One region of the Isoptericola sp. GX10416 genome, then DNA from elsewhere that is predicted to be linked to it. Evidence: predicted binding sites of a transcription regulator. Region 1 holds the regulator's gene; each other region holds the start of a gene.
The links. Region 1 encodes HrcA, which represses chaperone genes, less so after heat shock. Its sites were predicted from a motif close to TTNGCACTCGNNNNNNNCGAGTGCNAA; they were not measured.
Positions count from the first base shown of each region.

Region 2: the regulator HrcA is predicted to act here: its motif matches at 4,942-4,968, upstream of ACWAT2_RS12895 (FmdB family zinc ribbon protein).
Region 3: the regulator HrcA is predicted to act here: its motif matches at 4,547-4,573, upstream of ACWAT2_RS08390 (Hsp20/alpha crystallin family protein).
Region 4: the regulator HrcA is predicted to act here: its motif matches at 4,665-4,691, upstream of groES (co-chaperone GroES).

Region 1 is NZ_JBWPVO010000001.1:552,024-559,581, forward strand. Features, by position in the region: gene ACWAT2_RS02800 (PhoH family protein) at 1-849, opposite strand, end outside; gene ACWAT2_RS02805 (HIT domain-containing protein) at 852-1,205, opposite strand; gene ACWAT2_RS02810 (16S rRNA (uracil(1498)-N(3))-methyltransferase) at 1,216-1,998, opposite strand; gene dnaJ (molecular chaperone DnaJ) at 2,000-3,121, opposite strand; gene hrcA (heat-inducible transcriptional repressor HrcA) at 3,171-4,202, opposite strand; gene ACWAT2_RS02825 (hypothetical protein) at 4,468-4,647, shown strand; gene ACWAT2_RS02830 (helix-turn-helix transcriptional regulator) at 4,704-7,558, shown strand, end outside.
Region 2 is NZ_JBWPVO010000008.1:94,154-101,711, reverse strand. Features, by position in the region: gene ACWAT2_RS12915 (hypothetical protein) at 1-801, opposite strand, end outside; gene ACWAT2_RS12910 (GNAT family N-acetyltransferase) at 872-1,507, opposite strand; gene ACWAT2_RS12905 (5-formyltetrahydrofolate cyclo-ligase) at 1,577-2,233, shown strand; gene ACWAT2_RS12900 (penicillin acylase family protein) at 2,254-4,803, opposite strand; gene ACWAT2_RS12895 (FmdB family zinc ribbon protein) at 4,986-5,342, shown strand; gene ACWAT2_RS12890 (SAF domain-containing protein) at 5,436-6,086, shown strand; gene mscL (large conductance mechanosensitive channel protein MscL) at 6,134-6,529, shown strand; gene ACWAT2_RS12880 (hypothetical protein) at 6,536-6,769, opposite strand; gene ACWAT2_RS12875 (hypothetical protein) at 6,766-7,558, opposite strand, start outside.
Region 3 is NZ_JBWPVO010000004.1:141,845-149,402, reverse strand. Features, by position in the region: gene gcvP (aminomethyl-transferring glycine dehydrogenase) at 1-533, shown strand, start outside; gene gcvT (glycine cleavage system aminomethyltransferase GcvT) at 541-1,707, shown strand; gene gcvH (glycine cleavage system protein GcvH) at 1,783-2,151, shown strand; gene ACWAT2_RS08410 (LuxR C-terminal-related transcriptional regulator) at 2,398-2,631, shown strand; gene ACWAT2_RS08405 ((deoxy)nucleoside triphosphate pyrophosphohydrolase) at 2,723-3,136, shown strand; gene ACWAT2_RS08400 (P-loop NTPase family protein) at 3,133-3,717, opposite strand; gene ACWAT2_RS08395 (hypothetical protein) at 3,775-3,993, shown strand; gene ACWAT2_RS08390 (Hsp20/alpha crystallin family protein) at 4,027-4,452, opposite strand; gene ACWAT2_RS08385 (FBP domain-containing protein) at 4,637-5,137, opposite strand; gene metE (5-methyltetrahydropteroyltriglutamate--homocysteine S-methyltransferase) at 5,501-7,558, opposite strand, start outside.
Region 4 is NZ_JBWPVO010000003.1:167,786-175,343, reverse strand. Features, by position in the region: gene ACWAT2_RS06550 (SRPBCC family protein) at 1-595, shown strand, start outside; gene ACWAT2_RS06545 (DUF4166 domain-containing protein) at 592-1,287, shown strand; gene ACWAT2_RS06540 (alpha/beta hydrolase) at 1,325-2,044, opposite strand; gene ACWAT2_RS06535 (glutamate--cysteine ligase) at 2,144-3,292, opposite strand; gene ACWAT2_RS06530 (class I SAM-dependent methyltransferase) at 3,333-4,607, opposite strand; gene groES (co-chaperone GroES) at 4,802-5,098, shown strand; gene ACWAT2_RS06520 (WhiB family transcriptional regulator) at 5,185-5,475, opposite strand; gene ACWAT2_RS06515 (MerR family transcriptional regulator) at 5,677-6,789, shown strand; gene guaB (IMP dehydrogenase) at 6,873-7,558, shown strand, end outside.

The DNA of each region.
Region 1 (7,558 bases):
CACCTGCGTGGCGTCACCGGTGATGACCATCGTGGAGCCGAACCCGAGCCGGGTGAGGAACATCTTCATCTGCTCCGCAGAGGTGTTCTGCGCCTCGTCGAGGACGATGAACGAGTCGTTGAGCGAGCGGCCCCGCATGTACGCGAGCGGGGCGACCTCGATCGTGGAGGAATCGATGAGCTTGGGGATCGAGTCGGGGTCGACCATGTCGTGCAGCGCGTCGTACAGCGGCCGCAGGTACGGGTCGATCTTCTCGCTGAGCGACCCGGGCAGGTAGCCGAGCTTCTCGCCCGCCTCCACGGCGGGGCGCGTCAGGATGATCCGGTTGACCTGCTTGGCCTGCAGGGCCTGGACCGCCTTGGCCATCGCCAGGTACGTCTTGCCGGTCCCGGCAGGGCCGATGCCGAACGTGATGGTGTTCGCGTCGATGGCTTCGACGTAGCGCTTCTGCCCGACGGTCTTGGGCCGGATCGTGCGGCCCCGGCTGGACAGGATGTCGAAGGTCAGGACCTCGGAGGGGAGCTGGACGGTCTTGGCCGTGAGCATCGCCACGGACCGCGAGACGACGTCCGGGGTGAGCGGCGTCCCGGACTCGACGACCTCGACGAGCTCGTCCAGCAGCCGGGAGACGATCGCGACCTCGGCGGCCGGGCCGTGCACGGAGATCTCGTTGCCCCGGGCGTGCACGTCGACGCCGGGGAACCCGTCCTCGACCGCGCGGAGCACGGAGTCGCGGCTGCCCAGCAGGGCGACCATCGGTACGTGGGCCGGGACGACGACGCGGTGCTCGGCGGTGTACCCGGCAGGTTGCTGGCCCGGGGGCCGATCGGAGGCGGCAGAGGTCGACATGCTCAGGCGGGGCTCCATCCGAGCTGGGTCCCGGCGATGACGTGCCCGTGCACGTGGAAGACGCTCTGGCCCGCTCGCGGGCCGGAGTTGAAGATGAACCGGTACTGCCCGTCGGCGAGGTCGTGCGCCACGGTGTCGGCGACCTCGACCACCTCGGCGAGCAGGCCGGGGTCCGCCGCGGCGAGCACGGAGACGTCACCGTGGTGCTCCTTGGGCACGACGAGCACGTGCACAGGAGCCTGCGGGTCGATGTCGCGGAACGCGATCACGCGTTCGGTGGTCTCGACGACGTCGGCTGGCAGCTCGCCCGCGACGATCCTGCAGAACAGGCACTCGGGATCAGTGGTGTCGGTCATACCGTCCACGCTACCGCCACCGGCCCAGACGTTCGCTCAGGAGTGCGACGGCGACGGGTCCGGCCGTCGAGGTGCGCAGCACGTGCGGGCCGAGGCGTGCCGCGGTCGCGCCCGCCGCGACGAGCGACGCGAGCTCGGCCTCACCGATCCCGCCCTCCGGCCCCACGACCACGAGCAGCTCGGGCGCGACGGCCCCGGAGGCCCGCTCGGCGGCCGCGGGCAGCGCGACGTCCGCGAGCGCCGTCGTCGCCTCCTCGTGGAGGACGACGACGGTACCCCCGGCGGCCGCGACCTCACGGGTGCGCGCCGCGAGCTGCTTGGTCGTGACGTGCTCGGACACCGCGGGCAGGTGCGCCCGGCGCGCCTGCTTCACGGCGGAGCGCACGGTCGACTCCCAGCGCGCCCGGGACTTCGCGGCCCGGGCGCCTCGCCAGACGACGACGGACCGGTCCGCCTGCCACGGCACGACGGCGTCGGCCCCGACCTCCACGGCCGCCTCGACCGCGAGCTGGTCGCGGTCGCCCTTGGCGAGCGCCTGGACGAGCGTGAGGACGACGCCGGGTGCCGGCTCGGTGGCACGCTCGGCCACCCGCAGGCGGACGTCGGTACCGTCGACCGACTCGACGACGCCGCGCAACCGGGTCCCGCCGCCGTCGACCACGTCGAGGGTCTCGCCGGGTCCGCGGCGCTGCACGACTCCGGCGTGGCGGCCCTCGTCACCGCCCAGGACGTAGACCTCGCCCGGTGCGACCCTGCTCAGGTCGTCCGCCGAGAGGAAGACGGGCGCGCTCACCTCAGCGGCCGCTCAGCTTGTCCTTGAGGCGGGAGAACACACCCGGGTGCGCCGCGACGAGCCGTGGCTCGGGCCGCTCCTCACCGCGCAGGCCGGCGAGCTGGTGCAGCAGCGCGGACTGCTCCTCGCTCAGCTCCGTGGGCACCTGCACCTCGACGTGGATGTTCAGGTCACCCCGGCCGTTGCCGTGCAGGTGCCCGACGCCGAGACCCTTGAGGGTGATGATCTGGCCCGGCTGGGTGCCCGGGCGCAGGTCGATCTCCTCGGCACCGTCGAGGGTGTCGAGCTCGAGGACCGTCCCGAGCGCCGCCGCCGTCATGGGCACGGGCAGGGTGCAGTGCAGGTCGTCGCCGCGGCGGACGAAGACGTCGTGCGCCCGCTCGCGGATCTCGACGTACAGGTCGCCGGCGGGACCGCCGCCCGGGCCGACCTCCCCCTGGGACGTCAGCTTGATCCGCGTGCCGGTGTCGACGCCGGCCGGGACGTTGACCGTCAGGCTGCGGCGCGAGCGCACGCGACCGTCGCCGGAGCACTCGGCGCACGGCTCGGGGATGACCGTGCCGAAGCCCTGGCAGGCGGCGCACGGCGCCGTGGTCATGACCTGCCCGAGGAAGGACCGGGCCACGCGCTGGACGTTGCCGCGGCCGTGACACACCTCGCAGGTGCGCACGTCGGTGCCGGGCCGGCAGCCGTTGCCGCCACAGGTGCCGCAGACGACGGCCGTGTCGACCTGGAGCTCACGCTTGGCGCCGAACGTGGCCTCGACGAGGTCGATGTCCATGCGTACCAGCGCGTCCTGGCCGCGGCGCGCGCGCGGTACCGGGCCGGAGGCCTGGCCACCGCCGAAGAACGTCTCGAAGATGTCCTGGAAGCCAAAGCCCTGGCCGAAGCCGCCGCCGGCGCCCCCGCCCGGCGCGGTCGGGTCCACGCCGAGGTCGTACTGCTCGCGCTTCTCGCGGTTCGACAGCACCTCGTACGCGCGGGCGACGTCCTTGAACTTCTCCTCGCCGGCAGCCCCGGCGACGTCCGGGTGCAGCTCGCGAGCGAGCTTGCGGTATGCCTTCTTGATCTGCTCGGGAGAGGCGTCGCGCTCGACGCCCAGGATCTCGTAGTAGTCGGTCACAGTTCTCTCTTCGGTGACGTACGCGGTCTGGTCAGGGTTTCCGCGTGGCTCAGCTCGGCAGCACGCGGGAGAGGTAGCGGGCCACGGCGTGCACCGAGGCGATCGTGCCGGGATAGTCCATGCGGGTCGGGCCGATCGAGCCGAGGGACGCGACGGGGTCGCCGCCCGACCCGTAGTCGGAGACGACGACGGATGCCTCGGTGAGGCCGTCCAGCCGGTTCTCGTGACCGATCCGCACACCGACGCCGTCGCTCGACATCTCGGTGAGCAGCCCCAGCAGGATGACCTGCTCCTCGAGCGCCTCCAGCACAGGGCTCAGCCCTTGCTCGAAGGTCGCCTCGGAGCGGGCGAGGTTCGCCGTGCCCGCGAGCACGATCCGTTCCTCGTTCTCCTGCCCGAGGGTGTCGACCACCAGGTCGGCCACGGCACCGGCGACACCCGCCAGGTCCGGGCCGACGGCCTCCACCACGGCGGCGAACGCCACGGGGAGGTCCGCGAGCCGTTTGCCGGCCGCCGCGGCGTTGAACCGGGCGCGCAGCTCGGCCAGCGTCGCCTCGGCCAGCGGGCTCCCGCCGTCGGCGGTGCCGGGCAGCTCGCAGAAGCGCTGCTCGACCCGGCCCGTGTCCGTGATGACGACGACGAGCAGGCGTCCCTCCCCCACGGGGACGATCTCGAGGTGGCGCAGGCCCGACCGCCGCAGCGACGGGTACTGCACCACGGCGACCTGCCCGGTGAGCTGGGCGATCAGCCGCCCGGCCCGCACGAGGACGTCGTCGAGGTCGACGGCCTCGGACAGGAACGTCTCGATGGCGCGCTTCTGCGGGATCGTCAGGGGCCGCACCTCGGCGAGGCGGTCGACGAAGAGCCGGTAGCCGGCGTCGGTGGGCACGCGCCCGGCCGACGTGTGCGGCTGGGCGATGTAGCCCTCCTCCTCGAGCGCCGCCATGTCGTTGCGGATCGTGGCGGGCGAGACACCCAGGCGGTGGCGCTCCGTCAGCACGCGCGAGCCCACGGGCTCCCGCGTCGTGACGTAGTCCTCCACGATGGCGCGCAGCACCTCGAGACGACGTTCCTCGCTCACTCTCCTGCGCCTCCCTCCGCCGAGCACCCTGGCGTTCGTGCGTGGCCGTACCTTTAGCACTCTCGATCGTTGAGTGCCATCCTACGCGTCCCGACGGACAGAACCACGAGTGCCGCCCACCGGCCCGGTGAGGTACCTCAGACCGCTCGAGGGCCTTGCGGTGCGCCGAGAACCGGGCACCTGCCCGATCCACGCGCCTGCCTCACCCGTCGAGGCTGGTCGACGACGGGTCACCCGGCCCGGCACGACAGTCACGGAGGCGATCATGCACCCGATCGAGCACCACACCCTCTACCGCCGCCAGGAGTCCGAGCTCGCCCGACGTGCCGAGCAGGTGCGTCAGGCACGCGAGCGCCGCACCGCAGAGCCGGAGCGCGCCACGGGGCGACGGGAGCCTCGGGCGGAACGTCACCGCCTCACGCTGCTGTGGCGCCGCACGGCGTGAGCACCGCCGTGCCCCCGGTCCGGGGCGACCACGCCGCCACCTGGCACGATGACCAGGTGAGCCTCGAACCCTCTCCGCTGGTGGGCCGCGCCGACCAGCTCGGCACGCTGCGCGGCACCCTGTCGTCGGCCCGGCACGGCCAGGGCGACACGGTGCTGCTGTCGGGCGAGGCGGGGATCGGCAAGACCCGCCTGGTCACCGAGCTGCTCGCCGCCGTCGGCGACGACGTCCTCGTCGTGCGCGGACAGTGCGCCGACTCGGGCTCCGGCCCGGTCCCCTACGCGGGCGTCGAAGGCGTGCTGCGCGAGGTCGTCGCCGCCCTGGGGCCCGCCGACGCCCTCGCCGCCGCCGGCCCGGCCGCGGACGCGCTCGGCGCCGTCCTGCCCGAGCTCGTCGACGTCCGCCCCGACGTCGGCACCGGGCGCGCACCCGACGTGCTGGCCGACCTCCTCACGACGCTCGCCACCGAGCGGCCGGTCCTCGTCGTCGTCGAGGACCTGCACTGGTCCGACGACGTCACCCGCGCCGTCGTGTCCCGCCTGGCCCGCGCGGCACGCACCACAGCCCTGTGCCTGGTGGCCACCTACCGCAGCGACGACGTCGGCCGCCGGCACCCGCTGCGCACCACCCTCGCCGAGCTGGACCGGGCGCGGCTCGTCACCCGGGTCGAGGTCCCGCGCCTCGGTGCGCCCGAGGTCGCCGAGCTCGCCCGGACGGTGCCCGACGGCGGCAGCCCCGTCGCGCTCGACACCACCGCCCTGGCGGATCTCGTCGAACGCTCCGAGGGTGTGCCCTTCTACGTCGAGGAGCTCGCCCGCTGCCTCGACGCGGAGATGCCGACCTCCCTGCGCGACGTGCTGCTGCTGCGCTACTCCCAGCTCTCGGCCGGGGCGCAGGAGTTCTGCCGACTCGTCGCGGCCGCCGGCGCACGGGCCACCCACGACGTCCTCGCCGGCGTGCTGGGCGACGACGCGCTCGCCGCCGCCGAGCCTGCCGCACGCGAGGCGGTGGACGCCCTCGTGCTGCTCGCCGAGCCGGACGGCTACCGGTTCCGCCACGCGCTCATGCAGGAGGCCGTCGACGCGGAGCTCCTGCCGACCGAGCGCCGTCGCCTGCACACCGGGTACGCGCAGACGCTCGCGAGCGGCCCCCGGACCGTGCCTCGGCTCGCCGAGATCGCGGACCACTGGTGGCGGGCCCGGGTCCCCGGCAAGGCGCTCGCCGCCGCGGTCACCGCCCACGCGGCCGCCGGGCACGACGCCGCGGTCTCCACGGCGGCGGCACTCGGCGAACGAGCCCTGGAGCTCTGGGAGCTCGTCGAGGACGCCGAGGCCGTCACCGGCACGACCCACCACGACCTGCTGCTGCGGGTCGCCGACACGCAGCAGCTCGCGACCCGTGCGGACCGCGCACTGACGCTCGGCCGTCAGGCGCTCGTCGAGTGGCCGGCCCGCGACCCTGGCGGACGTGCACAGGCCCTCGGCCAGGTGGCCCTGTACTCGCTGCGCACCGGCGACCCCGCCGGTCAGGACCTGCTGTCCGAGGCGCTCGAGATCGCCCCTGCCGACGACGCGGACACCCGGCTGTGGCTGCTGCGCGCGCAGGCACGCACCGCGATGCTCGCCGGCCGGGCCGACGAGGCGATCGACGCCGCGACGCGCGGTCTCGAGGTGGCGACGGCGTCGGGCGACGCGGTCACCGCGTCGATCCTGCACAACACCCGCGCCGTGGCCCGGATCAACACCGGCGACCTGGTCGCGGTCGACGAGCTCGTGGCGGCCCGCGACCTGGCCGGGGACGACTGGCACGCCGTCAGTCGGTACTTCACGAACGGTTCGGACGCCTTCATCAAGCTCGGCCGGTACGCCGACGCGCTCCGGCTCGCGGCGGAGGGCGCCGACCGTGCCCGCCGCAGAGGTGCGGGCATGGTCAGCCGCACCATGCTCGAGGGGAACGTGGCCGAGGCCCTCGTCATGATGGGCCGGTGGAGCGAGGCCGACGCCTGGTACGAGCAGGCCACGACCCAGGTCGAGCCCAGCACGTTCGCCGTGTACCTCGCCGAACGGTGGACGTGGCTGACCCTGTGGCGCGGTGACGTCGACGGGGCGTTGGCGATGGCCCGCCGCCACCGTCCGGTGTGGATGCGCCACGAGCGCATCGAGACGCAGGTCCGCTACCGGATCCGCACCACGCTGGCCGAGCTGGCCCTCGTGCGCGACGACCTCGACGACGCACTGGACCTCGTCGGCATCGTCACCGACCACCACGATGGCGCCATCCCGTACGCCCTCTCGTTGCTCGGGGTGGCCGGACGAGTGCTGGCCCGCGCCCGCGACGAGGGCCGGGACGTCGACGTCGTGCCCTATCGCGACGCACTGGAGCGGTGCGCCGTGTGGCCCACCCACCCGGTGTGGGAGGCGGTGTTCGACGCCGAGCTCGGCGAGGGGCCCTGGTCGGCCGTCGCTGACCTCGGCCCCGACGACGGCGCGCCGGCTCATCTACGGCCCTACGCCCTGTGGCGCGACGGCCGCGCACGGCTCGACGGCGGCGACACGGCGGGGGCCCGCGGCCTCCTGACCGCCGCCGTCGAGGCGGCCGAGGCGATCGGTGCGGGCTACGTGCGGGACCGGGCCCTCGCCCTGCTCGACGACGCAGGGCCCGCCGTCCCTCGACGTGCGCCGCGTCAGGGCTCCCGGTCCGGCCTCGGCGGCCTGACCGACCGCGAGCGCCAGGTGCTCGGCCTCGTCGCGGAAGGGCTGACCAACGGCGAGATCGCCGAGCGGCTGTACATCTCGCGCAAGACGGCGTCGGTGCACGTCTCGGCGATCCTGCGCAAGCTCGGTGTCGCCTCCCGCACGGAGGCGGCCGTCGTCGCCCGCACCGACTCTCACAAGGACTCGCACACCGCGAG
Region 2 (7,558 bases), on a different contig from region 1:
GCCGTCGCCGGAGTGCCGCACGCTCGCGGAGGCCGTCGGCTCCCGCGACGTCGCCCGGCGTCCGGCCGGGGTGCCGGTGTCCTCCGCGGAGCGGTCCGGCGCGGTCTGGGGCCGCGCCGCGGGCTGCACGCGCGGGATCATCCGCGTGCTGGTGTCCGAGGGGTGCACCGCGCGGCCCGTGACCCGTGCGCGGTTGCGCGGGGCGTACGGACCACCGTGCGCGAGGGTCCGCTGCTGCGTCGCGCGCTGCTGCTCCGCCCGCCGCTCGGCACGCCACCGCGCGTCCGAGCGCCGCGCCGCGAGCACGGCGACCCGGCCGAGCAGGAGGACGAGGGCGAGCGCCGCCGAGGGCACCACCGCGCCCCACCACGGCAGGTGACCGAGCCCGACCGCGGTCCACGTGCCGGCGGTGGCGAGCACGAACCCCAGCGTCACCACCAGGCGTCGGCGCGCGCGTGCCGCCCGCCGCTCCAGCACGGCCAGCCGCTGGGTCCGCACCCGCGGCGTGGCGCCCGACGGCGGCCCGGCGGTCCGTGCGCCCACGAGCGGCACGCTGCCGGTCACCGGCGCGAGCTCGTCACGGTCCATTCGCATCGCACGCTCCTTCCGTCGTCGTTCCGGCCGAGACCGGCCCGCGACGTCTCCGTCCGCCACGGCCAGGACGCGCAGCCCGCCGGAGAACCGGTCGTCGATCTGCGCGTCGGCGAGCTGCTGACGGTGACGCAACCGCTGCGGGACCCAGAAGCCCAGCCACAGCACGAACAGCGCGAGGGCTGCGAGTCCTGCCGGCGACGTCTCCACACGCCGACGTTAGGCGAGGCGGGGCGGGCCGTGCCGCACCGACGGGCGGCGTGTCCGCGACCTGACCCGTTCAGGCGCCGTCGCGCGCCTGCTGCCACCGCGCCAGCAGACCACCCGGCGCCTCCTCGGAGGTGATCGCGAAGGTCCGGTGGTCGCGCCAGTCGCCCTGGATGTGCAGGTAACGCTCCCGCACTCCCTCGTCCCGGAACCCGAGCTTCTCCACGACGCGCAGGCTCGCCGCGTTCTCCGGGCGGATGTTGATCTCGACGCGGTGCAGACCCAGCACCAGGAAGCAGTAGTCGGTCGCCATCGCCACCGAGGTCGGGATGATGCCGCGGCCCGCATACTCGCGCGCCACCCAGTAGCCGATGCTCGCCGAGCACAGGGAACCGTACTGGATGGAGGACACGGTGAGCTGGCCGACCAGCGCACCGTCCAGCTCGACCACGAACGGCAGGGTGGTGCCCGCCCGGGCCTGCGCGCTCAGTGCGCGCACGTAGTCGCCGAACGACGTCGCCTCGGGCCGTTCCCCCGGCGAGGTGGCCTCCCAGGCCCGGAGCCACGACGCGTTGAGCTGACGCAGCCGCATCCACTCGCCGCCGTCGCGGCGTCGCAGGGGCCGCAGCACCACGGCGCCCGACGGCGTGTCCTCACGGAGCGTGACCGGCCAGGGCCTGGTCACCGCCCACCTCTTCGCATCGTTCATCCCGGTTCCCTCGTCCACCTACCCGGCGCGCCGGGTCCCCGTGGCACCGGACCCTGCCACAATAAGGACATGCACGGCGACCTCAAGGCCTCGACAGCGCATCAGCCGTACCCGGTCGTCGCGGGGATGGAACCCGAAGATGCCAAGGACGAGCTGCGGCGCGCGATCCGCCACCACCGCTCGGAACGCTCTCAACGGCTGCGTGACCAGGCGGCGAAGGCGCTCGCCGAGGTCGTCGCCGACGTCCCCGCCGTGCAGGAGGCGTCCGTCGTCGTCGCCTACTCCCCCCGTCCCACGGAGCCCTCCACCCTGCCGCTGCTGGAGCGCCTCGCCGCGCGCGGCGCACGGGTGCTGCTCCCGGTGCTCGGCGCGGGCCTCGCCCGCGACTGGGCGGACTACACCGGTCCGGACGACCTCCGCGAACGGGCCCCGGGCCGGCCGCCGGAGCCGGGCGGGCCCAGTCTCGGCGCGGAGGCCATCACGCAGGCCGACGTCGTCATCGCCCCCGCGCTGGCCGTCGACACGAGCGGCACCCGGCTCGGGCAGGGCGGCGGCTGGTACGACCGCGTGCTGAAGCAGGTGCGTCCTGGTGTGCGGTCCATCGCGCTGGTCTTCCCGGAGGAGCTCTACGACGCTGCCGAGCGACCGCTGCCGGTCCTGGAGCACGACGTGGCCGTGCACGCCGTCGCGACCCCGGACGGCTGGCTGCCGCTCCCGGCGGCGTAGTCACCGGGAGCGGCAGGACCTCAGGGCACGAGGGTCGCGGTGTCCTTCGCCGCCTCCTCGACGGCTGCGCGGCTGAACGGCCACGGGAACGTCTCGCCGTCGGCCCACGCCGAGAGCTGGTCGGTGTAGTGGGACGACGCCGGGTGGCCTGACGTGCCGGTCACCGTCACCCACGTCGAGGCGTCCAGGTCGCCCAGGTCCACGACCATCCGCATGGACGGGCCGGTGGTCACCCGGAAGCTGCCCGTCGAGGCGTCCCACGAGGTGGCGTTGACGATCGAGCTGCCGCCGGCCATCTCGACCGGTCGCGGGTTGACGTAGTCGCGCACCAGGGCGGGCACCGACTCCCCGCCGATCACCGGGTGCTCCAGCGCCAGCGTGTGCAGCGCGCCCCACCGCCAGTCCGTCGCGTCCTTGGACAGCTCGACGGTGAGGTCGCCCCGCGCGGTCACCAGCGCCTGGGTGAGGGCCTCGTCGCGGGTCTCGACCACGTTGACGGTCGAGCGGTCGTCCCAGAACGGGTGCTCCGGCCGCTCGAGCATGTCGCGCACCACGACGAGCCACCGCGACCCGCCGGTCGGCCGCATGCCCTCCGGGACGTCGTCCCAGAAGGTGGTGCGCAGCAGGTTGCGCCACACCGCGTTGAAGTAGGCGGCGGCCGCCGAGTCCGTCTCCGTCGTGTAGTCCCAGCCGGCGAGCAGCTGCTGGCCGTCCGCGTCGTACGGGTCGTCGATCTCGACGTCGAGCAGGGCGGGCACCAGCGCTGCGGCGAACGGCGACCAGTCGTCGTTCTGCAGGTTGTTCATGTCCTCGACCGAGAAAGGCCGCCCGGCCGCGACCTGCTGCGTGATCAGCTCGCGGATGCGCTCGGAGCGGAAGCCGTGGTCCCAGTCCTTCGACAGGTCCGGTCCGACGCCGTGGGGCAGCACCGCCTGGTTGGCCGCGACGATGAACCCCTCCTCGGGATCCAGCGACCGCGGCATCTCCTCCGCGTCGACCCAGCCGCGCCAGTCGTACCGGGGGTCCCAACCGGGTCGCGGCCAGGTGCCGTCGGCCGGCACCGGTCCGGAGACCCGCTTCCGCTCCGGGATGCGGCCCGGCGCCTGGTAGCCGATGTGCCCGTCGGTCGTGGCGAACACGATGTTCTGGGCGGGCACGTCGAACATCGCGGCCGCCTCCTGGACGTCCTCGGCGTCGGCCGCGGCGGCCATCGCGAAGATGGCGTCCGCCGTCCGGCCCGGCTCGAGGGCGGTCCAGGCCAGCGAGACCGCGTACTCGCCGAAGTCGGTGCCCACCTCGGTCGGGGAGCCGACGACGGCGCCCACGTCGAGCACCGAGGACACCACCGGACCGTGGTCGGTCGAGCGCACCTCCAGCTCGACCGGGTCTGCTCCCGCGACACGGATCGTCTCGGTGCGCGACTCCATGGGGACCCATTCCTCGGCGTCCGCGTCGCGCAGCCACGTGTCGTCGCGCACGCGTTCGACGAAGAAGTCCGTCACGTCGGCGCCCATGTTGGTCAGTCCCCAGGCGAGCTCGGCGTTGTGCCCGATGATCACGCCCGGAAATCCCGCGAACGAGAACCCGGACACGTCGAACGGGCAGTCCGCCGAGACCTGCTCGCAGTGCAGGCCCACCTGGGACCACAGGCTCGGCACGTCCAGCGCGAGGTGCGGGTCGTTGGCGAGGATCGGCGAGCCGGAGGCGGTGAGGTCACCGGAGACCACCCAGGAGTTCGACCCGGCGCCGTCGCCGGTACCGACGAGGACGGGTACGGCGTCGAGCGCCGCGGCGGCCGACGAGACGGCGCCGCCGAGCGCGTCGCCGCGCCAGGCGACGTCGGCCGGCGCGGTGCGCGAGCCCTTGCGCCCGTCGTCCTCGACGAGGTCGCTCTCCGCCAGGATCGGGGTGTTACCGCCCTCGACGAAGCTCGGGAAGAGCTCGTCCACGAGCTCGACGTCCTCCAGCGCGCCGTACGCGAGCGCCCGGTCGAGCTCGTCGTCGTAGTTGCCGCGCAGGTCCCAGGCCATCGCCTTGAGCCAGGCGAGGGAGTCGACCGGGTCCCAGGGCGCGGGTGTCGCGACGTCGACCGTGGCACCGAGCACGGTGTACTCGAGGGCGATCTCGTCCGTGCTGCGGTCGGCGAGGTAGGCGTTGACGCCCTGCGCGTACGCCTGCAGGTAGCCGCGCGACTCCGGGGAGATGAGGTTCCACTCCTCCTCGGCCACCTCGCGCCAGCCGAAGGTGCGGATGACCTTGTCCGCGTCGATCGCGGTGGGGACGTCGCCGACGAGCTCGGCGAGCCGCCCCGACGTCACGTGCCGGCGGTAGTCCATCTCGAAGAACCGGTCCTGGGCGTGCAGGTACCCCTGCGCGGCGAAGAGGTCCTCCGCGGTCGATGCGTACACCTGCGGCACGCCCTGCTCGTCGCGGTGCACCGTGACCTCGCCGGCGAGCCCGGGCACGTTCTGCGTCCCGGAGGTCTCCGGCAGCGGCTTGCGGACCGTGACGACGGTGAAGGTCACGGTCGCGACGAGGGCGAGCGCCACGACCACCGCGATCCCCACCACTCCTCGCCGCAGGCGGGAGCGGGGCCCGGGGACGGGCTCTTCCTCGCCTGCGTCCTCGGGCGGTCGGGTCTCGTCGGGTTCGTTCGCTGAGGGGAGGTCGCTCGCTGACACGCAGGCGAGACTACCGTCCGCGTATGATTGGCACTCGCATCATCTGAGTGCCAGCCCGACGAGGAGAACCCGTGCCCACCTACGCCTACCGGTGCGCCGACTGCGGCCACGCCTTCGACATCCACCAGGCGTTCACCGACGACTCGCTGACGGTCTGCCCGGAGTGCTCCGGGCGGCTGCGCAAGCAGTACGGCTCGGTGGGCGTGACCTTCAAGGGTTCCGGCTTCTACCGGACCGACTCGCGCAACGGGTCGAAGAGCTCGGGCGGCTCGTCGTCCGGCACCTCCGGCTCGTCCGACAAGAAGTCCGGCGGCTCCGACAAGGGCTCCTCGACGTCGGGCTCGTCGGGCTCCGGCTCGTCGGGCTCCGGCTCGTCGGGTTCTTCGGGGTCGGGCTCCTCGGGCGCGTCCAAGGCCGCCTCCGCCTGACGCGGGCACCCGAGGCCACCCCCAGGTGGAGGCGGTCCACCGGCGCACGACGGCGACCGCACCGGCCGCGCCGCGCGCCCTAGCGTGCCCGGCATGGAGCCCTCCACCACGTCCCGCCTGGCCCGCCACGCGCGGACGGTCGCCTGGCGCAGCCGGTTCGTCGTCGCCGCCCTGTGCTGCGGCGTGGCCGCCGGCATCACCGTCGACGCGATGCGACCCGAGGTCCCCGCCACCCGCGAGGTGGTCGTCGCCGCTCGTGCGCTGCCGGCCGGCACGACGCTGCGCGCCGGCGACCTCACGACGCTCACGGTGGCGGCCGAGCTCGCCCCGGACGGCATGCTGACCGACCCGGCCGACGCCGTCGGCCGCTCACCCGCCGTCGCCGTGCCCGCCGGGACCCCGGTGCACGCCGACCTGGTCGCCGGGGGTGGGATGGCCGAACGGGCGCCCGACGGCACGGTCGTCGTCGGCGTCCGGCTCACCGAGGCCGCGTGGCTGCGCCCCGGCGACCGCGTCGACCTCCTCTCGACCGACGACGCCGACGAACGCCTCGCGCGCCGCGCGCTCGTCCTGCCGGGGCTCGCGGACGACGACGATGCCGACGGCGCGGGCGGTCTCCTCGGCAACGCCGCGCCCGCCACGCAGGACGCCGCCGTCACCCTGGTGGCGGTGGACCCGGAGGAGGCCGCCGCCGTGTCGGCCGGCGCCCGGTGGGGCACCGTCGCCGCCGTGCTCGTACCCTGAGACACGGTGGGGGCGAGAAGCGCTCCCCCGCTCAAGGAGGACGGGACATGCTGGCTGGCTTCAAGACGTTCATCATGCGTGGCAACGTGGTCGACCTCGCCGTCGGCATCGTCATCGGCAGCGCGTTCGCCCTGGTGATCACCGGTCTGATGGACGGGATCCTCAACCCGCTCATCGCCGCGATCTTCGGCGAGCCCGACATCTCCGGGGTCGGCACCTTCGAGCTCAACGGGGCCTTCTTCAGCATCGGCCTCTTCCTGCAGGCCGTGCTCAACTTCCTCATCGTGGCGGCGGCCCTGTACTTCGTCGTCGTCATGCCCATGAACATGTACGCCGAGCGCCGCCGTCGCGTCGAGGACGAGGTCGCGGAGGAGCCGGATGCCGACCTCGCGCTGCTGACCGAGATCCGCGACCTGCTCGCCGCGCAGGCCCGCCGGCCCTGACTCAGGTCACCAGTGCGGCGGCACGTCCCGGCGCAGCCGGTCGTCGTTCGAGTCGTGGCCGCCCTCGTCGTCAGCCGTGACGCCCCAGACGGTCTCGCGCTCGCTGCCGCGGCGCACGGCGCGCCGCGGACCGCGTCGGCGGGCAGCAGGTGCACCCGGCCGGTCAGGCTCCGCGGGGCTCACGGCGTCCCCGGGGTCGGGTGTGCCGGTGGTGTTCGCGGACTCGTCGGAGGACGTCACTCCCCCATTGTCTCCCGGGGATCCTTGACGACCTCGTCAGGCTCGTCGTCGGCCATCACGGGCACCACGACCTCGGGCGGGACCGGCACGCCACCGGGGGTGCCGACCCGCTCGTCGCGGACCTGCTGCACCAGGCGGCGCACGCGGTCCGCCTCGCCCTCCGGGTCCAGGAACGCCGCCGCGGACCACACCTGCGCGACGGTCCAGCCGAGCCCTTCGAGCCGCTGGGCCAGCTGCCGGTCCCGCACCCGCACGGACGGCTCGGCCACGTACTGCGCGTCGTCGGTCAGCACCGCCACGAGCAGCTCGCCCGGCAGGTCGGGATGGCCCACCACGAGCGGGATCCGGTCACCGTCGCCGGTGCCGTAGTCCGTCTCGACGAGGTACCCCAGCCGCCACAGCCGCTCACCCAGGTCCATGAGGAGCCTGTCCGGGACGCGGCCCGCGTCGATCCCGTTGCCGAGCTCCACCTGGTCCGCCACGCCCGAGCGTCGCTCGGCGAGCTCGAGGACGTCCCGCAGCAGCCGCGGCCCGGCGCCACGCAGACGGTCGGGGTCGAGAGCCTCGGCCGGGAAGCAGGACACCACGTGCAGGCGACGCCGCGTCGCGCCGAGCGCTCCCAGCAGCATCGCCGCCCCGCCGTCGTCCCCGAGGACGCCGAACCGGTGCAGCACGCGGCCGTGCGGCGTCCGGCCGAAGCCGAGCGAGAGCAGGATCGTGTCGCGCGAGAGCCCGGCCACCCCCGTGATGTCGGCGACCACGACGGGCTCGGCGCGCCGCCCGGAGAAG
Region 3 (7,558 bases), on a different contig from region 1:
ACTACGTCGCGTCACGGCTCGGGGGCCACTACCCGGTGCTCTACACGGGCGCCCACGGTCTCGTGGCGCACGAGTGCATCCTGGACCTGCGCCAGATCACGGCCGAGACCGGCGTCACCGTCGACGACGTCGCCAAGCGGCTGGTCGACTTCGGCTTCCACGCGCCCACGATGGCCTTCCCCGTCCCGGGGACCCTCATGGTCGAGCCGACGGAGTCCGAGGACCTCGGCGAGCTGGACCGGTTCGTCGAGGCGATGATCGCCATCCGCGGCGAGATCGACGCCGTCGCGAGCGGGCGCTGGGCGCTCGAGGACTCCCCGCTGCGGCACGCACCGCACACCGCGGCCACCCTGCTGGGCGTGGAGTGGGACCGCCCGTACACGCGCGAGGAGGCGGCGTTCCCCGTCGCCGGCCTGCGCGCCGCCAAGTACTGGCCGCCCGTCCGCCGCATCGACCAGGCGCACGGCGACCGCAACCTGCAGTGCTCCTGCCCGCCGATCGACGCCTACGCCGAGCCGCTCGGCCAGAACTGAGGACGCCATGACGGAGAAGAAGACGCCGCTGCACGCCGAGCACGAGGCGCTCGGCGCGACGATGACGGACTTCGGCGGCTGGATGATGCCGCTGCGATACACCTCTGACCTCGCCGAGCACCGCGCGGTGCGCGAGGCCGCCGGCCTGTTCGACCTGTCGCACATGGGCGGCATCGCGGTGACCGGCCCGGACGCCGGGGCGTTCCTCGACCACGCCCTGGTGGGGAACCTGTCGAAGCTTCGCCACGCGGGCGCCCGGTACACGATGCTCTGCGCCGAGGACGGGGGAGTGCTCGACGACCTGATCGTCTACCGCACCGGTGACGACGAGTACTTCGTGGTCGCCAACGCCGCGAACGCGGAGACGGTGCTGGTCGCCTTCCTGGAGCGTGCGGCCGGGTTCGACGCCGAGGTGCGCGACGTCTCCGCGAGCCAGGCGCTGATCGCCGTGCAGGGCCCGCGCGCCGCGCAGATCGTGACGGAGGTGCTCACCGAGGACCCCGAGAACTCCGGCGGCACCGCGTTCGACGAGCTGAAGTACTACGCCAGCCTCGGCATGCGGTTCGGTGACGAGGCCGTGCTCGTGGCCCGCACCGGCTACACGGGCGAGGACGGGTTCGAGGTCTGGGTCGCCACGCAGCACGCCGTGGCGCTGTGGCGGGCGCTGCTCGCGGCGGGGGAGCCGCACGGGCTCGTGCCCGCCGGGCTGGCGGCCCGTGACTCCCTGCGCCTCGAGGCCGGGATGCCGCTCTACGGCCACGAGCTCGACACGACGACCACGCCGTACGACGCCGGAGTGGGCCGCATCGTCAAGCTCGACAAGGTGTCCGACGACGGCACACCGGTCGAGTTCGTGGGCCGCGCCGCGCTCGCCGACCGGCACGACGACGCACCGGAGCGGGTCCTGGTGGGCCTGCGCGGTACTGGACGGCGCCCTGCCCGCGCGGGGTACGCCGTCGTGCAGCGTGACGCCTCGGACGCCGGCTCTCTCGGCTCGCGGGTCGGGACGGTGACGTCGGGGGCTCCGTCGCCCACGCTGGGCCACCCGGTCGCGATGGCGTACGTGACGCCGGAGGTCTCCGCGGAGGGGACCGAGCTGGCCGTCGACGTGCGGGGGCGGGCGGAGCCCTTCGTCGTCGTGCCGATGCCGTTCTACCGCCGCGAGCGCGGCTGAGCGTCCGCACCCGGCGCGCCGCGCCGTCGTCCGACACAATCTAGCCAGCCCTACCCCACGACAGGAGTCCTTCCCATGGCCGACTTTCCCGCGAACCTGCGCTACTCCGTCGAGCACGAGTGGGTCGACGACGCGACCCCCGCGACGGTGGGCGTCACGTCCGTCGCCGCCGACGCGCTCGGTGACGTGGTCTACCTCGAGCTGCCGGAGGTGGGCGCCACCATCGAGGCGGGCACCGTCATCGGCGAGATCGAGTCCACCAAGTCCGTGTCCGAGCTCTACTCGCCGGTCTCCGGCACCATCGTCGAGGTCAACCAGGCCGCGATCGACGACCCGGCGGTGGTCAACTCGGAGCCGTTCGGCGCGGGGTGGCTCTTCAAGGTCGAGGTGACCGGTGCGGGCCAGCTCCTCAGCGCGGAGGAGTACGCACAGCACGCTGGATAGGCAACCGTGACCTGATTGTGATAATGAGGTTTCCGTTGCTCCGTGCAACCGGAAGAAATGCCCCTGGCCTGCGGAGATATCGCGCAGAAGGCGCCCCGACAGCCACCGTGGGAACGCTCCGACCCCGCTTGCGCACATAGCCGCTCTGTGGTGCGCGTCATGAACCGCGCGCTGCACGCTCTCCTCCTGTGACGGCAGATCCCCAAGTCGATCGTGGCGATCGGCGGCCGTCGTGGAGGAAGAACGATGAGTGCAATCGAGATGGACCGTCTGGTCCTCGACCCTGGTCTGACGGTCCGTGAACAGGTCGTGCTGTCGAACCTGTCCGAGGAAGTCACGCTCGAGCAGATTGCGAGCAAGCTGTTCGTCACGCGCAACACGGTGAAGTCGCAGGTACGCAGCGTCTACCGCAAGCTCGGGGTCTCGACCCGGGCCGACGCCGTGGCCTGGGCTCGCACCGCAGGTTTGCGCACGCCCTGATCGGTTGGACGACGTCTGGCCCCGCTACCACTCGGGGGATGTTGGTAGCGGGGCACACGTCTGTCCAGCGGCGGATGGCAGACTCGCGGCCATGACCCGTCGCCTCGTCGTCGCCGCCGCCATCGTCGACTCGCTCGAACGACCGGCGCGTCTGCTCGCCGCCCGCCGGTCCCGGCCCGCGAGGCTCGCCCGCCGGTGGGAGTTCCCCGGCGGCAAGGCGGAACCGGGGGAGCAGCCGCACGAGGCGCTGCACCGTGAGCTCCACGAGGAGCTCGGCGTCACCGTCACCCTCGGGACCGAGCTGACGGGGCCCGACGACGGTGCCTGGATCATCACCGACCGGCACGTGCTGCGGCTGTGGTTCGCCGCGCTCGCCGGAGGTGAGCCGGCACCGCTCGTGGAGCACGACGAGCTGCGCTGGCTGGACGCGGGCAGCCTGTGGGACGTCGACTGGCTCGACGGGGACGTGCGGATCGTCGAGACGCTCGCCCGCAGGCTCTCCTAGGTCGACCCGACGACGCCGGGTGGCGCCGGGACGGGACGCTCCGCGCGGTTCGCGGTGCGTCCCACCCACCGTTCGACCTCCGCGCGGCTGCGGAGCCGCACCACCTCGAGGTGCGGCGCCTGCACCGCCAGCCGCTCGTCGAGGTGGTCGAGCGAGCGGCGGGTGCGCCACGCCCACCGCACGATGTGGTCGGCGTCGGTGAGGAACGTCCGCAGGGGAGGTTCGACGTTGCCGTTCCACAGCACGGTGCGACGGCGCCGCCGGCCCAGGGTGCGCCGCACCACCTGGTCCATGCGGACCTGGACCGGCAGATCGAGCCAGACCAGCAGCTCGGCCCGCTCGAGCAGGAGCGGTCGCACGGCCCGGTACTGCCACTCGGTGACCCAGGCGTCGCTCGCCACCAGTGCCCGGACGTCGTCGCGGAACTCGGGCCGGGGTGTCCACCGCGGGCCGTGGAAGAGGCCGTCCAGCTCCGTGTGGGGGACGTCGAGGATCTCTGCCAGGCGGGCGGCCAGCGTCGTCTTGCCCGCCCCGGAGGTCCCGGCGACCAGGACGCGGCGGGGGAGTCCGGGTCGAGGCATCCGGAGATCGTACCGGGCTCCGTCGTGCGCCGGACGGCGCCGGGCTAGGCTGGCCCCATGAGCGACTTCAAGGTGAACCCCGCCCCGCAGAACGACGCCCCGGGCGCGATGCTCGGGCGCGTGATCGTCTCGTTCGTGCTGTTCCTCGGCGGTCTGGTCCTCATCGGGGTCGGCGCGACGGCCGACCCGTCCATCGCCCCGTACGTGTTCACCGGAGGCATCCTCGCCACGGGGCTCGCGTTCGGGCTGCCGATGATCGGCGCCAGCAAGGGCTGAGCCCTCACCGGCGCCGACCTCCGGCTGTCGCGATCAGCTCTTGCGGGCCTCGATGGTCTCGCGGTCGGACTCGTGGCTGACCTCGATCCGGCGCGGCTTCGCGTCCTCGGCCACCGGGATGGTCAGCGTCAGCACCCCGTCGGCGTAGTTCGCCGAGATGTTGTCGAGCGCCAGTCCGCGGCCCAGGGTGAGCTGCCGCGCGACCGTGCCGGACGTCCGCTCCCGCACGAGCCACTGACCCTCGCCGGACCGAGGCGTGCGCTCGGCGCGGATCGTCAGGGTGCGGTCCTCGCACGAGACGTCGATGCTGCCGGGGTCGATGCCGGGCAGGTCGACGGCGAGGACGTAGTGGTCGCCCTCGCGGAACAGGTCCATCGGCATCGCCGGAGCGTTCCTCGACGTGGCGAGCGACCCGAAGAGTCGGTCCATCTCCTGGAACGGGTCCCAGTAGGTAGCCATCGCGCATCACCTCCTCGACGAGGGCCGCACGGTGCGGCCCCGACCGCGATCAGCGCGCCGGTCCGTCCGGCGTCGCCTGGCTACACCTCATGATTTAGCACTCTCACCCCGAGAGTGCCAAGAGGTGTCTGTTCGCTCTCGGCGAACATCCATCGAGGTGCAGTCAGGCGCCGTCGCACGCCGGTCAGGCGGTGCTGCGCACCTCTTCGAGGAACCGGCGGCTGCGTTCGCGCAAGCCCTCGATGCGCCGCTCGACGACGGCGGCGCGCGCCGCGTCGTCGTCGGCCCCGGACTCTGCGAGGGTGGGCCGCCGGCGCACGTTGCGCGAGCAGCGGAAGTCGGTGCAGATCAGCGTGCCGATCGTGCTGCCCTTGCGGCCGGGCGCTCCGCCGCGGCGTGCGACGTAGAGGGACGTGTCGCTGTTGTCGGCGACGTCCTCGCACCAGGCGCACATCGCGGCGCGGCGGCTGCTGGTCTCCGGGGCGCGCAGGATGATGCCGACGGGCTCGTCGTCGATCTCGGCGATCACGTACGCGGCGAGCGGCTGCTTGCGGTCGCGCCAGCCGAGGTAGTCGAGGCGGTCCCAGCGGAGCACTGCGAGGTCGGGGAGGATCATCCGCTGCCGCTCGCTGCGCGTGGCGTTGACGAGGGACGCGCGGATCTGCTGTTCGGTGAAGGGGGTCATGGGTCGGCTTTCGGGGAGCAGGGTTCACCCGCGGCCGTCACGGCGAGGGCGCAGACGCGCAGCCTCGACGGATCGGGTGAAGGAGGGCAGGGCTGAGCCAGGCACCTCCGCACGGGCCCCGTGGGTCAGCGGCAGGCGGCCTGGGTCGACGGGTTGCCTGAGCAGGCCTCGAGGGCCACCCCGATCCCCGCGACGACGCGCTGCATCTCTCGCTCCTCGTACCGGTCCGCGGCCCGCCCCGACGGCGGACCACCGTCGATGCTGGCACACCGGCGCCGCGACGGTCCAGACGGTTCTGCACCGCGTGCACAGATCACACCCCGCCGGCGCCACGGGAGCGCCGACGGGGTGTGACGACGGCGGTCAGAGCCCGGCGCGCACCGCCTGCGCCGCCGCGACCAGGTGGCGCAGCGACGGCTCCACCTCGGCGTACCCGCGGGTCTTGAGCCCGCAGTCCGGGTTCACCCACACCACGTCCGGGTCGATGGAGCCCACGGCGAGGCGCAGCAGCTCCGTGACCTCGTCGACGGACGGCACGCGGGGCGAGTGGATGTCGTAGACGCCCGGCCCGACGCCGCGCGCGTACCCGGCGGCGTGGAGCTCCGGCACGACCTCCATGCGCGACCGCGCGGCCTCGATGGACGTCACGTCGGCGTCCAGCCCGTCGATCGCGCCGATGACCTCGCCGAACTCCGAGTAGCACAGGTGCGTGTGCACCTGCGTGGAGGCCTCCGCTCCCGCCGTCGCCAGCCGGAACGCCCCGACGGACCAGCGCAGGTACTCCGGCTGGTCGGCGCGGCGCAGCGGCAGCAGCTCGCGCAGGGCGGGTTCGTCCACCTGCACGACGGCGGTGCCAGCGTCCTCGAGGTCGCGCACCTCGTCGCGCAGGGCGAGCGCCACCTGGTTCGCGGTGTCCGCCAGCGGCTGGTCGTCACGCACGAACGACCACGCGAGGATCGTCACCGGCCCCGTCAGCATGCCCTTGACGGGCTTCTCGGTGAGCGACGCGGCATACCGGGTCCACCCGACCGTCATCGGGGCCGGGCGGGTCACGTCGCCCCACAGGATCGGCGGCCGCACGCAGCGCGACCCGTAGGACTGCACCCAGCCCAGGTCCGTCGTCGCGAACCCGTCCAGCAGCTCGGCGAAGTACTGCACCATGTCGTTGCGCTCCGGCTCGCCGTGCACCAGCACGTCGAGGCCGATCTCCTCCTGGAGCGCGACCACCCGGGCGATCTCCGCGCGCATCGCGGCGGTGTACGCCTCGTCGTCGAGCTCGCCCTGGGCCCACGCCGACCGCGCCTTGCGGATCTCGGCCGTCTGCGGGAACGAGCCGATCGTCGTGGTGGGCAGCGGCGGCAGCCCGAGCCGCTCACGCTGGGCGGCGACCCGCTCGGCGTGCGCGCCGCGGGCGAAGTCGCCCTCGACGAGCGCGCCCAGGCGCTCGCGGACCGTGGGGACGACGACGCCCGGTGCGGTCGCCCGCTCGGCCAGCGCCGCGCTCGCCGCGTCGAGCTCGGCGCGCACCGAGTCCGGGCCGTCGGTGACGGCGCGGGCCAGCGTCGTGACCTCCCGGACCTTCTGGTCGGCGAACGCGAGCCAGCGGCGCAGCTCGGGGGAGCGACCCGCGCGCTCGGCGGCCGGCCCCTCCCACGACTCGTCCTCCACGTCGTGCGGCACGTGCAGCAGCGACGTCGAGGTGCCGACGGTCAGGGCGCCGGCGCCCAGCGGGCGCAGCGCGGCGAGCCGGTCGAACCGGGCGGCGAGGTCGGCGCGCCACACGTTGTGCCCGTCGACGACGCCCGCCACGAGGGTCTTCGTCTCCAGGCCGGGGACGGTCCCGTGCGGCCCGTGGCCCGTGGGGACGGAGCCCTTGACCAGGTCGATCGCGATGGCGTCCACGTCGGTCGCGGCGAGCAGCGCCAGGCCGTCGCGGGTGCCGCCGTCGGCCGGCGTGCCGGTCGCGAGCCCGCCGAACGGGGTGGCCACGAGGATGGCCGGGCGCTCCGCCTCGGCGTCGAGACCGTCGTCGTCGGACCGTGCGGCGAGGTCGGTCGCCAGCGCGCGGTACGCGGAGGTGATCGCGGCATCGACCCGCTCGGCGGTGGCGTCGACCGTGTCCGAGACGAGGACGGGCTCGTCGAGCTGCACCCACGGCACGCCGACGGCGGCCAGCGCCCGGAGCAGCTCGGCGTACGCGGCGACCACGTCGTCGAGCCGGTCGAGGGGGTGGAAGCCCTCGCCCGCGTCGTCGGCGGCCTTGGACAGCGCGAGGAAGGTGACCGGCCCGACGAGGACCGGCCGGGTGGTGACGCCCGCCTCCTTGGCCTCGGCGAACTCACGGACGATGCGGTGGTCCGCGAAGGAGATCGGCGTCGTCTCGCTGATCTCCGGCACCAGGTAGTGGTAGTTCGTGTCGAA
Region 4 (7,558 bases), on a different contig from region 1:
CGCGCTGTACGTGGAGACCGTCGTCCGCACGACGACGGACCGGCTCTGGGAGCTGACCCAGGACCCGGAGCAGCACGTGCGCTGGGACCTGCGGTTCAGCCGGATCGTCCCCGTCGGCGAACTGCCCGGCGGCGGCACGCGGTTCCGCTACGAGCGGGCGGTCGGCCCGCACACGATCCGCGGCACCGGCACCTCCCTGGGCGAACGCCAAGGCCCGGACGGCACCTGCACGTCCGCGCTGCGCTTCGACACCGACGACCGCACCTCGCCGCTGCGGGACGGGCGCGGCTACTGGCGGTACGTCCCGGTCGACGGCGGTACCCGGTTCGTCACCGGCTACGACTACACGCCGGGCTTCGGCCGCGCCGCGGACCGGGTGCTGCGCCCCGTCGTGCTGTGGATGACGGCGTGGAGCTTCGACCGCCTGCGGATCTGGGCCGAGACGGGCACGCCGCCCGAGCGGTGGCCCCTCGTCTCCGTCCTGGCGTTCTGGCGGCGGGACCGGCCCCGGGCGTCCCGCTGCGTCACCCGGCGCCCGGGCCGCGACCCGATGCACGACGCCCCGGCCGCGCTCGACACCCTGGAGGCACCGTGACCGAGACGCCGTCCGAGAGCATCTTCCGCCGCGCGCTGGGCACGGAGTTCGACCGGCTGCACCCCCAACTCCGGCGTCGCTTCGGGGTGTCGACCGACGGCGGGTACGCCTGCGTGGGCCGGGGCGTGATGCGCCGGATCCGTCGCGGTCCGTGGTGGACGGTGCCGTTCCTGCAGATCGGCCGCCTGCGCAACATCCTCGTCGCGGACGTCGGCGACGAGGTGCCCTTCACCGTCGAGAACTACCCCTACCGCGACCCCCACGGTCGCGAGACCGTCACGTTCGTCCGGGAGTACTGGGTCCCGGGCAAGCGGCGCCCGAGCCGCTTCGACGCGACGATGGTCCTGGACCCCGGCCGGGGCGTCATCGTGGACTACCTCGGCACGCACCAGCACCTCGCCGTCGACCTGGACCTGCGGGTCGAGCCGGACGGGTCGCTGCTCCTGCGCTCCGGCGCGCAGCGCTTCTACGAGGGTCCGCTCGGCTTCCGCTTCCCGATGCTCTTCTCCGGCCGGGCGACGCTGCGCGAGAGCTACGACGACGATGCCGGCGTCTTCCGCATCGACCTCGAGGTCCGCAACCGGTTGTTCGGGTTCCTCTTCGGCTACGACGGGACGTTCACCTGCGAGTACCCGGAGGCGACGACGGCGCCCGCGCGGCTGCGGCCCGTCCGGCACGAGCAGAGGCTCTGACGCCGGGTGGTGATGCGCCCGCGCAGGTCACGGGCTTTCACGAGGGGTGGGGTGCCTGCTCCAGCAAGGCCTGCACCTGATCGACCACCAGGTCGGGGTGGGAGACGAACGGGTGGTGCCCGGTCGGCAGCTCGACGGAGCGCGTCGCTCGACCCGCGTGGATGCGTTGCAGCTCGACCGAGGTGCTGCGATCGTTCCCGCAGACGATGTACGTCGAGTCGACTCCGCGCCAGCCGGCAGCACTGGTTGGCGTCACGAACGCGCCGGCCGCCTGCGGGGCCACCCGCTCCCACGCCTGACGCTGGGTCGCGTCGTCCGCGTCCTGCAGGAACCGGGCTCCGAACGAGGGAGCGTCGTAGCCGGAGACGCTCAGCGTGCCGTCACCGTTGTCGCCGATCGACACCGGGTCGTCCTCACCGCTCATGATGGCGGCCTGCGACTGCCCGACCTCGGGCAGGTAGGACGAGACGTAGAGCAGGTGCGAGACCGCGGGGTGCCGGCCGGCTTCGGCGATGACGGTGCCCCCGTAGGAGTGACCGACGACGATCGCGGAGTCCATGTCGTCGAGCTCACGGCGCAGCGCCGCCGCGTCGGCGACGAGGCCGCCCGCGACCTGCTCGGGTGCGGTCTCTGCGCACGACGGCAGCGCGAGGGCTCGGCTCTGGATCCCAGTACGTTCCCGGAGCAGGTCCGCTGCTCGCCGCCACCACCATTCCCCGTCGCGGACCAGAGCGCCATGAACGAATACCAGCTCCACCGGAACACCTGAGCTCTTCATCTCAGTGACCCTACGGATCCACGCACGATGAAGGGGCCGAATCTGCTGACGGCGCATTTCCAAGCGCCCAGGCGGCCGTCAGCCGAGGGGCAGCGGTCGCCCCGCCCGCAGCTCGCCGACCAGCGACCGCACCACGGCCTCGAGCCCGGCCTGCCCGCCGCCGTGCGCGGCGGCGACGGCGCGCTGGCGCTGGTAGGAGGCGCCCGCCCGCAGGATCTCGTGGATGCCGTCCAGCTCGGCGGAGCAGCCGAGCCGGGCGGCGACCGGAGCGAGCTCGTCGAGCAGCCGCGGCAGCGCGTCGGTGATCAGCTCTTCGTTGCCGTCGGCGTCCAGGATGATGATCGCGTCCATGCCGTACCGCGCGGCACGCCACTTGTTCTCGTGGACGAACCAGCGGGGCATGACGGGCAGCGGCCGGCCCTCGTCGAGCAGCGTGGAGAAGTGCTCGACGAGGCAGTGCACGAGCGCCCCGAGCGCCGCCAGCTCGAGCACGTTGGACGTGCCGTCGCAGACCCGCACCTCGACGGTGCCGAAGTGGGGCGCGGGCCGCACGTCCCAGCGGACCTCGGTGAAGTCGTCGATGACCCCGGTCTTGAGCATGTCGTCCACGTACTGCTCGAGCTGGCTCCACTCGGAAAACTGGTACGGCAGGCCGGCGGTGGGCAGCTGTTGGAAGATCAGCGCGCGCATGGAGGCGTACCCGGTGTCGTCGGCGCCCCAGTAGGGCGACGAGGCCGACAGCGCCTGCAGGTGGGCGACGTAGACCATCAGTGACCGCACGATCGGCAGGACCTTGGCGCGGTCCTCGATCCCGACGTGCACGTGCACGCCGTAGACGACCTGCTGGCGTCCCCACACCTGGGTGCGGTCGACGACGGTGGCGTACCGCTGCTTGTCGGTGACCTGCTGCTGCGACCAGTGCGCGAACGGGTGGGTGCCGGCGCCCATGATCTCGACCCGCATCGGTTCGACGACGTCCCGGATCGCGGCGATCCCGGCTTCCAGGTCGACGATGGCGGCCCCGACCGTGTCGCACACGTCCGAGACGACCTCGAGGGTGTTGCGCAGGAACTCCGGCTTGACGAAGCGTGCCCGCTCGTCGGGGCCGAGCGCCGCCATCACGGCGGGCGCGACCTGGCGCAGGTTGCCGGAGTCGGCGTCGACGAGCGCCAGCTCCCACTCGAGGCCGACGCTCGAGCGGCGGGACGGCGCGAAGTCCAGCGACATGGGGCCATGCTTCCATGCCACGGGGGTGGCTGCCGGGGTCCTACCAACCGGTGGCGAGCGGCTCGACGACGAGCACGTGCTGGCGCCCGGCCACGCGCGTCAGGACGAGGGTGGCGGCCGCGTCACCCTTGAGCGCGAGTTGCGAGCGGAGCTGCTCGGGGGTGACGGCGGTGCCGCGCTTCTTGACGGTCAGCCGCCCGACGCCGCGCTCGCGCAGGTACGCCTTGAGCTTCTTGAGGTTGAACGGCATGACGTCCAGCACCCGGTAGCCGGTGGCGAGGGGAGCGGTGCCCGACGGCGGCGCGGGGCCGAGGGCATCGGTGGTGACGTACGCGATGGTGCGGTCGACGAGCCGGCCGCCGAGCTCGGCCGCCGCGTGCGCGACGAGCCCGGCGCGGACGACGGCGCCGTCCGGCTCGTACAGGTAGGCACCGACCGCCCCGACGTCGGGCACCAGGTCGGCGTCCTGCGGTCCGGTGCGCAGGGTGCGTTCCACCGTGCCCGAACCGTCGGTCGCGCCGGGTGTGCCGCCGTCGGCCGCTGCTGCGGTGCCGGTGCGCAGGACGTGCGCCGAGCGGCCGGGACCGTCGGGTGCGAGGGGGCCGAACCAGAGCCCGGCCTCGACGACGTCGCCGTCGACGGAGACCCACTGGGTCTCGGCGTCGTCCGGGAGGCCGTGGTGCGGGATGCCGGGGCCGACCTTGATGCCGAGCGCCGGCACCTGGGCGCGCAGGGCCCACACGGCATCGAGCGGCGGTGCGTAGGCGGCGGGGTCGAAGATGCGCCGCCCGCCCCGGGTGCGGCGGGCGGGGTCGGCGTACACGCCGTCGACACCCTCGCCGGCGAGGTCGAGACCGAGCCCGTCGGCGTGCCGGACCGTCGCCTCGGGGAAGGCGCGCAGGTTGACCGTGGCCAGGGCGGCGGTGACCTCGTCCACGTCGGTGGCCAGGACGTCGAGGCCCACGCCGGCGAAGGCGAGGGCGTCCGCGCCGATGCCGCAGGTGAGGTCGGCGACCTTGGTGACACCCGCGGCGAGGTAGCGGCGGGCGTGCTGCGCAGCGACGAGGAGGCGGGTGGCCTGCTCGAGGCCGGCGGAGGTGAGGAGCATGCCGTCCGCGAAGGACCCGAGCTTGCCGCGGGCGCGGGCGCGGAGCCGCGACTGGGTGAGGGCCGCAGCGGCGAGGTCGGGGTCGACACCCTCGGAGCGCAGCCGGGTGGCCAGCACCATCGCCTGGTGCTCGTCGTACGGTGGCAGGGCGTTGAGCAGCGCCCAGCCCTCGGGGCTGAGCAGCTTGGTGAGGGAGGCCGCGTCCATGGGGTCATCGTCTCAGGAGCGGGGGCGGCGGTGCGCCGGTGCGCCGTGGGAGGAATCTTGGCACTCGACTTGTCAGAGTGCTAACGGCTGCCTAGATTTGGTCCCAGCGCTCACGCTGAGCCGGCACCCGCGACGACGGCCAGCGACAGGGTGCGTCCCAGTCCAGCTAGTCATCGCGAACAAGGAGGTCCGACGTGTCGGTCCCCATCAAGCCGCTCGAGGACCGGATCGTCGTCAAGGCCGTCGAGGCCGAGACCACGACCGCTTCCGGCCTGGTCATCCCGGACACCGCCAAGGAGAAGCCCCAGGAGGGCGAGGTCCTGGCGGTCGGCGACGGCCGTTTCGACGACCAGGGCAACCGCGTCCCGGTCGACGTGAAGGTCGGCGACAAGGTCATCTACAGCAAGTACGGCGGCACCGAGGTCAAGTACGCGGGCGAGGAGTACCTGGTGCTCTCCGCGCGCGACATCCTCGCCGTCGTCGTGAGCTGATCCCCAGCTCTCGACGCTGACGTACGAGGCCCCGCATCATCCGTGATGCGGGGCCTCGTCGTGTTCGTGGGGGGGGGGGGGGAGTCTCAGCCGGCCTTGCGGTCGCGGCCGGCCAGCGCGGCGGTGCGCTCGTCCTCGCTGAGCCCGCCCCAGACGCCGTACGGCTCGCGGACCCGCAGCGACTGCTCGCGGCACTGCATCATCACCGGGCACGAGTGGCAGATGGCCTTCGCGGCCTCCGCACGTCGCCGCCGGGTCGACCCGCGCTCACCCTCGGGGTGGAAGAACAGGGTGTCGTCCGCGTCGCGGCACGCGCCCTGGTACTGCCACTCCCACAACTCCATGACTGGCCCAGGCAGTCTCGAGATCTCCGTCATGGCGAACAACCTACAAGTTGTGCAGAAGTTGTTCAAGGGGCTGGAGCAAGTTGGGCACGCTGGGTGTTCGATGTGGGGCTGACCAGGTCGTGAACCGGTTTCGTGAAACGAGTGACTCGTTTCGGTCGGGGATCCTCGCCGGGATCGTGACGCGCCGCAGGCCGCGGTGGCGGTCACGCGCAGCACTGGCAGAATCGAGGCATGACCACCTCGCGACCGGCCCAGGACTCGGGCGGGTCACGCCCGTCAGGCCCCGGGTTGGCTGTCGCAGCCGTCGCACGCCGTCTCGGCGTGGCCCCGGCGACGCTGCGGACCTGGGACAGACGGTACGGGCTCGGCCCCTCCGACCGTACGGCCGGCTCGCACCGGCGGTACACCCCCGACGACGTCGCCCGGCTGCTCGTCATGCGCCGCCTCACGCTCGAGGGCGTCGCGCCCGTCGACGCTGCCCAGGCGGCGCTCGAGGCCGACGTCGAGGAGCTCGACGAGGCGCAGAGGTCCGGCCCGCCGGTGCCCCCGGAGAGCAGCTCCGAACCGGAGGCGCCCCCCGTGCGCGAGGACGGCGAGAGCGCCGGACGAACCGGCCGGGCGCACCTGCGCGCGCTCCCCGGCGGGGGGCAGGGCGCGCACGCCGCGCCGGGCCATGGCGCGGGTCAGAACGCGTCGGGCAAGGTGTCCGCCGTCGTCGACGCGGCGCTCGCCTACGACCAGGGCCGCTGCGACGACCTGCTGCGGATCCCCGCCCAGGGCGATCCCGCCGTCTGGTGGGCGAACCTCCTCGAGCCGGCCTGGAGCCGGGTCGCCGAGCGGACCGTGCTCGCCGGTCCGGGGGCCGTGCCGGAGGTCGTGCTCGCCACCGCCGCCCTGCACGCCCTGCGGTCCTTCACCGAGGCCTTCGAGCAGGCGGTGGTGCAGAACGGCGGGCCGCCGGCCAACCACCCGAGCCGGATGCGCAACATCGTCCTCATCTTCGCGGCGCCCGACGAGGCCGTGCCGCTCTCCGCGCACGCGCTGGCAGCCGCCCTGACCGCCAAGGGGAAGACGGCACGGATCGTCACCGGCCCCGCGAGCACCCGGCGCTCCCTCGAGCTGGTGACGATGGTGCGCCCCGCCGCCCTGGTCCTGGCGACGACCCAGCGGCGGCCGGACATCGACGTCGTCCACGCGGTGCACGAGGGGTTCCCCGACCTGCCGATCTTCGTCGGGCTCCGCCGCGACGACGTCGCGACCGAGATCCCCCTCGCCGCGCAGGTGCAGCGCGTGCGGTCCTTCACGGGCCTGCTGCACGAGGTGCTCGCCGTGGTCTCCACCTGAGCGCGGACACCCGGAGCCGGCGGCCCGTCCTGCGTGACGGACCGCACCTCCGCGGGCCTCGGGGTGCGCCGTAGACTCGTGACATGACGGAGACGACGACCTCGCCAGCGCACGACCCGTTCGGATTCCTCGGCCTCACCTACGACGACGTCCTGCTGCTGCCGGGGTACTCGGACCTCGCTCCCACGGACATCGACACGACGTCCCGCCTGACGCGGGAGATCTCGCTGAAGGTCCCGCTCGTCTCGGCCGCGATGGACACCGTCACCGAGTCGCGCATGGCGATCGCGATGGCGCGTCAGGGCGGCCTCGGCGTCCTGCACCGGAACCTGTCGATCGCCGACCAGGCGTACCAGGTGGACCTGGTCAAGCGCACCCAGACGGGCATCATCTCCAACCCCGTGACCATCGGGCCCGACGCCACGCTCGAGCAGCTCGACGAGCGGGCGGGGCAGTACCGCGTCTCCGGTTTCCCGGTGCTGGACGGCGCCGGCCGGCTCGTCGGGATCGTGACCAACCGCGACCTGCGCTTCACCCCCGTGGCCGAGTGGGCCACCACCACGGTCTCCGAGGTGATGACGCCGCAGCCGCTGATCACCGGCCGTGCCGGGATCTCCCGGGACGACGCCACGGCGCTGCTGCGCAAGCACAAGCTCGAGCGGCTGCCGCTCGTCGACGACGACGGTCGCCTCGCCGGGCTGATCACCGTCAAGGACTTCGTGAAGTCGGAGCAGTTCCCGGACGCGTCCAAGGACGGGCAGGGCCGGCT